2 regions of the Exiguobacterium sp. R-17 genome follow, and region 1 is predicted to be linked to the other one. Evidence: a T-box and tRNA genes for the amino acid it is inferred to sense, from the RefSeq annotation. Region 1 holds a T-box; the other holds one or more tRNA genes.

What was found. A T-box is a leader RNA that pairs with one kind of tRNA and senses whether it is charged. The one in region 1 lies ahead of ileS (isoleucine--tRNA ligase), so its partner is inferred to be a tRNA-Ile.
Region 2: it encodes a tRNA-Ile, which carries the amino acid that the T-box ahead of ileS (isoleucine--tRNA ligase) is inferred to sense. The anticodon was not compared.

Annotation. Positions count from the first base shown of each region.
Region 1 is NZ_CP184372.1:1,277,173-1,280,597, forward strand. Features, by position in the region: gene ACN9MT_RS06635 (helix-turn-helix transcriptional regulator) at 1-100, shown strand, start outside; gene ACN9MT_RS06640 (hypothetical protein) at 102-485, shown strand; gene ACN9MT_RS06645 (hypothetical protein) at 628-1,056, shown strand; gene ACN9MT_RS06650 (GNAT family N-acetyltransferase) at 1,053-1,601, opposite strand; T-box leader at 1,688-1,933, shown strand; gene ileS (isoleucine--tRNA ligase) at 1,991-3,425, shown strand, end outside.
Region 2 is NZ_CP184372.1:871,898-875,322, forward strand. Features, by position in the region: gene ACN9MT_RS04490 (Na/Pi cotransporter family protein) at 153-1,796, shown strand; tRNA gene ACN9MT_RS04495 (tRNA-Met) at 1,923-1,996, shown strand; tRNA gene ACN9MT_RS04500 (tRNA-Ile) at 2,008-2,081, shown strand; gene ACN9MT_RS04505 (alpha-amylase) at 2,198-3,425, shown strand, end outside.

The DNA.
Region 1 (3,425 bases):
AAACAACAAGTATGATCCGACTTTACAATTAGCATTTAATATCGCCAAAGTCTTACGAACACAAGTCGATCATCTGTTCATTTCAGAACAGGAGGAATGAGATGTCCAAGAAAAAAACAGTTCTATTTTTAGTGACGCTCGTGATACTTGCGAGTCTTACTATCATTAGTATGATCTTCGAAAACAATGTAACGTTCTTCTCGATCGTGCAATTGGCTATTCTGATGATCATGTTCTTCTCATATTTTACGTGGGCACATTCAGGAGAAGACAGTCGACCGACGCCGAATGATGAACTTGGAGAAAAGATTACGACGGAGAGTGGGCTCGTTAGCTACAAAATTCTGATCGTCCTGATTTTTGGATGTATCTGTCTCGATTACTTTTTACATAAATCAGCTAATCTGTTATTGATCGTCTTATTCGCGATTGCTTTAGTTATCTTACCAATCATTGAGTTCATCAAAGCACGATCTTATAGATGAAAAGGAATGATAGTTGAGCATCTGTAGGAGAAATACTGTAATACATTATAAGAAGACACATTCTAAGTATTAAGAACATGTCTTTGTTAGTGGAAAATGTTGACGAACAATACCGGATTTTCAATCGAGGAGGACAACCGACGTGGAAGAGTTAGAGTACCGGTTGCGAAAATATATTGCTGTGATGGACTTTGAGAAAGCAGCGAAACTATTTTTGGAGTTAACGGAAAAAAAGCGATTCGACATGATCCTTAGTGTAGGGTTTGAGACGTTTAATCTCACTATATATGCTTTTATGAATTATTTACTACAACACCATGAATCAAGTGAGATACATGATCTGACGTCTTCATTGATGCTACATCCACTTTGTCATCTCGAGGGAGCTTGCGTAATCGCTTTATTTCATGCCAAAAAAGCAGTCGAACTAGATCCTGATAACATTGATTTGTATATCAGTTTGTTGATGTTTGAAAAGCATCCCGATGTCTGGTTTGCACAATCAGAAGTAGAAGAAGTCTACCGACGGATAAAAAGACTTAGAGTCCAGAAATCTAATGTGAGACCTTAGACAGACCAATCACTCCGCAATAACGAGTACATATACAAATCATCAAACTGACCGCGTGTTTTCTCATATTGACGAAGCAACCCTTCACGTTGAAAACCGAGTCGTTCAAGCAATCGTTGCGAAGTGGCATTCTTGGGTAAAACGAGTGCTTCGATCCGGTTGAGCGAAAGTTCCTTAAAACCATATTCGATGACCGCAAGGGCTGCTTCCTTCGCGATGCCTTGTCCCTGATAGGCAGGGTTCAACTCAAACCCGATTTCAGCCCGCTGATGGCGTTCCGATTGATTTAAGAAACCGCAACTACCGATGATGACATCGTCTTCTGATAAAGCGATCCCAAAACGGATGCCAGTACCCTCACGATGAATCGAAGCGTACCAATCAATCTCTTCGAGGGCGTCAGCCTCCGATTGGAACGGAGCGAGTCCCATCTGTTTGACGACGTGTTCGTCTGATAAATAAGCGAGGACACTCGTAGCATCTGTGGGTAACACTTCGCGTAAGGCGAGACGGTTCGTTTTAAGCGTTGGGAAAGTATGTACCATTCAAAAAAACTCCTTTTCAAGAAAATGTAAAAAAAGTGTTGTTTAACGTTTAAGGCATATGGTAAGATTCTCCACAACAAGAGCATATCATTTCGTTGACGAGAAAGAGTAATGATTGTTCCTCTGCCTTACAGAAAACCGGGATTGCTGAGAACCGGAAGCCAGATCAATCATGAAGATCCTCTCTGAGAAGTCACGCTGAACCATTCAGTAAGTGTGACCGGGTGTCCACCGTTACATGGAATGCACATGATAGTGTGCAACTAAGTGCTGTCGAGAACAAGCATTCTCGACGGAATATGGGTGGTATCGCGGTGAAGTCCGTCCCTGTCAAAGGGGGCGGACTTTTTTGTATTCTCTTAGTTACCGATTAAAGGAGCGAACAAGGGATGACGTCACAAAACCAAGCAGAAACCGTACAACAACGGGAGGACCGTATCCGAAACAGATGGAAACGAGACCAGGTCTTCGCACGATCGGTTGAGCAACGCACGGAAGCAGAATTTGTATTCTACGAAGGACCGCCGACCGCGAACGGCTTACCCCACGTCGGTCATGCACTCGGACGAACCGTCAAGGATACCGTCGCCCGCTATAAGACGATGCAAGGATTCCGGGTCGAACGAAAAGCCGGCTGGGATACACATGGACTACCGGTCGAACTCGGGGTTGAGAAACAACTCGGCATCTCCGGCAAACAAGCGATCGAAGACTATGGTGTCGAAGCATTCATCGCACGCTGTAAGGAAAGTGTCTTCTCCTATGAAACACAGTGGCGTGCCTTCACGGAAAAACTCGGCTACTGGGTCGACATGGATGACCCTTACGTGACGATGGAGGACGAGTATATCGAAAGCGTCTGGCATATCCTTGGGACGATCCATGACAAAGGCTGGTTGACGAAAGGACATCGTGTATCGCCGTATTGTCCGAGCTGTCAGACGTCACTCAGTTCCCATGAAGTCGCGCAAGGCTATCAGGACGTGACGGACTTATCGGCGACGGTCAAACTTCCGATCGTCGACATGGAGCAGACATTTCTGCTTGCGTGGACGACGACACCTTGGACGTTACCGGCAAACGTCGCGGTGGCGGTTCATCCGGAATTGACGTACGTCACGGTAGCGTTTGTAGGAGAGCGATTCATTGTCGCTAAAGCGTTAGTCGCTGAACTGTTCTCGGAATCCGTCGAGGTCGTATCCGAACAGCTCGGTGCGGAACTCGTCGGTTTGCGTTATGAACCACCGTTTGATTTCGTGACACCGGAGAACGGTCACACAGTCATCGGTGCGGCATTCGTTCAAGCGACGAGCGGAACCGGACTTGTCCATCTTGCTCCGGCGTACGGGGAAGAAGATTACCGGGTCGTCCGGGAAAACGGACTGTCGTTCGTTAACGTCGTTGATGCTGCTGGTTGTTATACGGATGCCGTTCCACCACTCGCTGGTCGATTCGTCAAAGAGTCAGACGTTGCGATCATCCAACTGCTCGCTGAACGGGGGCGTTTATTTGCGAAAAAACGCTACACACATAGCTATCCGCATTGTTGGCGTTGTGACTCGCCACTGCTCTATTACGCACAAGACAACTGGTTCATCGAGACGACGGCCGTCAAGAAACAACTCCTTGCGAATAATGCAGCTGTAACGTGGTATCCCGATCACGTCAAGGAAGGACGGTTTGGGAAGTTCCTCGAGCAACTCGTCGACTGGAACATCAGTCGCAATCGCTACTGGGGGACACCACTGAACGTCTGGGAATGTGACACGTGCGATACGATATTCGTTCCAAAAAACAAAGCAGATTTATTACGCCGGACGACAA
Region 2 (3,425 bases), 410 kb from region 1:
GAATTATTGTAGTGGTACAGATTAATAAAACCTTAACAATTGGATGTCGGGAAAACTGTTTACAAGTTCATTAGACCTTTACATAATAGGGGGAGTCGAAAAAATAAACTTTACAAACACATCAATCCACATCAAATAAAGGAGCTGGCAAGATGAACTATGATTTGCAGGAAATGATTTTTACCTTCATCGGTGGACTAGGGATTTTCCTTTTCGGTATTAAGTATATGGGAGATGGTCTCCAAAAAACAGCGGGAGACCGATTACGTTATATCCTCGATAAGTATACGACGAATCCACTATTAGGTATCTTAGCAGGTATCGTCGTCACGATATTGATTCAATCGTCATCCGGTACGACTGTCATCGTCGTCGGACTCGTGAGTGCAGGTCTGATGAATTTACGACAAGCAATTGGTGTCGTCATGGGAGCGAACATCGGTACGACGATCACGGCCTTTATCATCGGCTTCAACGTTAAAGAAGCGGCACTTCCGGCAATCGCCATTGGTGCTTTCTTGATCTTCTTCTTCAATAAAGAACGTGTTCAGTATATCGGACAGATTTTCTTTGGTTTCGGTGCATTGTTTTACGGTCTCACATTGATGGGGGACGGGATGGCTCCGCTCGAATCAAGTGCCTGGTTCCGAGAGTTGACTGTCTCGATGTCGGATAACCCATTGCTTGGTGTATTCGTCGGAACTATCTTTACAGTTCTTGTTCAGTCGTCATCTGCGACGATTGGTATCTTACAGGAGTTGTATGCTGGTGGCATGATCGATATCAAAGCGGCACTACCGGTCTTGTTCGGTGATAACATTGGAACAACGATTACGGCAGTACTTGCAGCACTTGGTGCGTCGATCGCAGCCAAACGGACAGCCGCCGCACACGTCATCTTCAATATCATCGGAACAATTTTGTTCTTGATCGCATTACCAGTGTTCTCAAGCTTCATCGCATGGATTACAGACGCGCTTGGTTTAGAACCGAAAATGCAAATCGCTTTTGCACACGGAACGTTCAATGTCGTCAACACATTGATTCAATGTTGGTTCATCGCACAAATCGCATGGCTCGTTCAAAAAATCGTACCAGGTACGGATACGACGATCGATTCAAAACCGCGTCATCTCGATCAAAACATCTTAAATCAATCTTCTACGCTTGCTTTAAACCAAGCGAAACTTGAAGTTTTGCGTATGGGTGAATTCTCAAAAGACGCACTTGCAAAAGCACACCGTTACACGCAATCGCATGATAAAAAAGATGTTTCAGAATCCGAGCAGATTGAATATGCGATCAACCACCTGAATACAGAAGTGACGAGTTATCTCGTTAAAGTAGCAGCACATGATTTATCAGAACGTGAATCAAACGATCATTCGTTATTGATGCACGCCGTCAATGACTTTGAGCGGATTGGTGATCATGTTGAGAATATCGTTGAATTAATCGACTTCCAGATCGTCAACCGGATTCAGTTCACCACATCTGCGAAGCGAGAGCTCGATGAGATGTATGTCCTGACACAAGAAATCGTCGCTTGTGCGATTCGCGCCGTCGAAGAAGACGATATCACGCGGGCACGAAAAGTTCTTGAACTTGAAGGGAAACTTGATGCACTCGAACGTTCATTCCGTAAACATCATGTACTTCGCGTGAATGCTGGTGAATGTACAGGACAAGCAGGAATGATCTTCGTCGACTTACTTTCAAACCTTGAACGAATCGGCGATCACGCTGTGAACATCACGGATCTCGTCCTTGAACAGCGGACAGCATTAACGAACTAAGTATAGACGTATTTTAATACAGCTGATTTCGAAAAAAATGAAATCAGCTGTTTATTTTTTTGAAATAGCATATTGACAAGTTTCGTCACATCTCGTAATCTAGTAAGAGTAAGAAACATACATCATGGCGGTGTAGCTCAGCTGGCTAGAGCGTACGGTTCATACCCGTGAGGTCGTGGGTTCGACTCCCTCCGCCGCTACTATTACTTAAGGACCCTTAGCTCAGCTGGTTAGAGCTGACGGCTCATAACCGTCCGGTCGCAGGTTCGAGCCCTGCAGGGTCCATTCAGTAGAACGCTTCTCGTTGAAAAACGGGAAGCGTTTATTTTTGTTCGCTCGGGGAATAGTAAAGGTATTGTAATAATATTCATACTATAGTAACTAAGGGAGAGCGAAGAGAGATGGAACGTAACCATACGATGATGCAGTTTTTCGAGTGGCATGTAGAGAATGATGGAAAGCACTGGCAACGTTTGAAAGAACGAGCGCCTGAATTGCGTGCTGCCGGCATCACGTCCGTGTGGATTCCTCCAGCATCGAAAGGTCAGTCGGATGAAGATACAGGATACGGCATCTATGATGTCTATGACTTAGGCGAGTTCGATCAAAAAGGAACGGTCCGGACGAAATATGGTACAAAGGATGAGCTGGTCGAAGCAATCGAAGTTGCTCACGAGAACGATATCGCTGTTTATGCGGATGTTGTCATGAACCATAAAGCTGCAGCAGACGAACTCGAGACGATTAAAGTAGTGGAAGTTAACCCAGAAGACCGATCGAAAGAAATTTCAGAAGAGTTTGAAATCGATGCGTGGACGAAGTTTACTTTCCCAGGTCGTAATGGAAAGTATTCGGATTTCGTCTGGACACACGAATTCTTCAATGGAACGGATTTTGACGCGCGCGAAGAAAAAACAGGGATCTTTAAGATTTCCGGAAATAATAAGGATTGGAACAACCAAGTAGATGATGAGTTCGGCAATTATGACTATCTCATGTTTGCAAACATCGACTACAATCATCCGACGGTACGGGAAGAAATGATCCGTTGGGGACACTGGTTCAAGGACACGATCGATTGCCAAGGCTTCCGTCTTGATGCGATCAAGCATATCAACTATGAATTTGTCCGTGAATTCGCGAAATCGATGATGGAAAGCAGCGAAGGCGATTTTTACATGGTCGGCGAGTTTTGGAAGTCAGACCTCGACGATTGCCGTCATTTCCTGGACAGTGTCGACTACACGATCGATTTGTTTGATGTTCCGCTTCATTATAAGTTCCATGAAGCTTCCAAGCAGGGAGAAAAATTTGATTTAACGACATTGTTTGCGGATACGCTCGTCGAGTCGCATCCGACGAATGCCGTGACGTTCGTCGACAATCACGATTCACAGCCTGGCGAGTCGTTAGAATCATGGGTGGATGACTGGTTCAAGCAACATGCCTATGCAGCGATCTTGTTGCGTAAGGACGGATATCCATGTGTCTTTTACGGGGATTACTATGGCGTCCAAGGACCGACCCCTGTCGAAGGGAAAAAAGAGATGATCAATGCCCTACTCTATACGCGCTATCATAAAGCATACGGAGAACAACAGGATTATCTTGATGACCCGCACTGTGTAG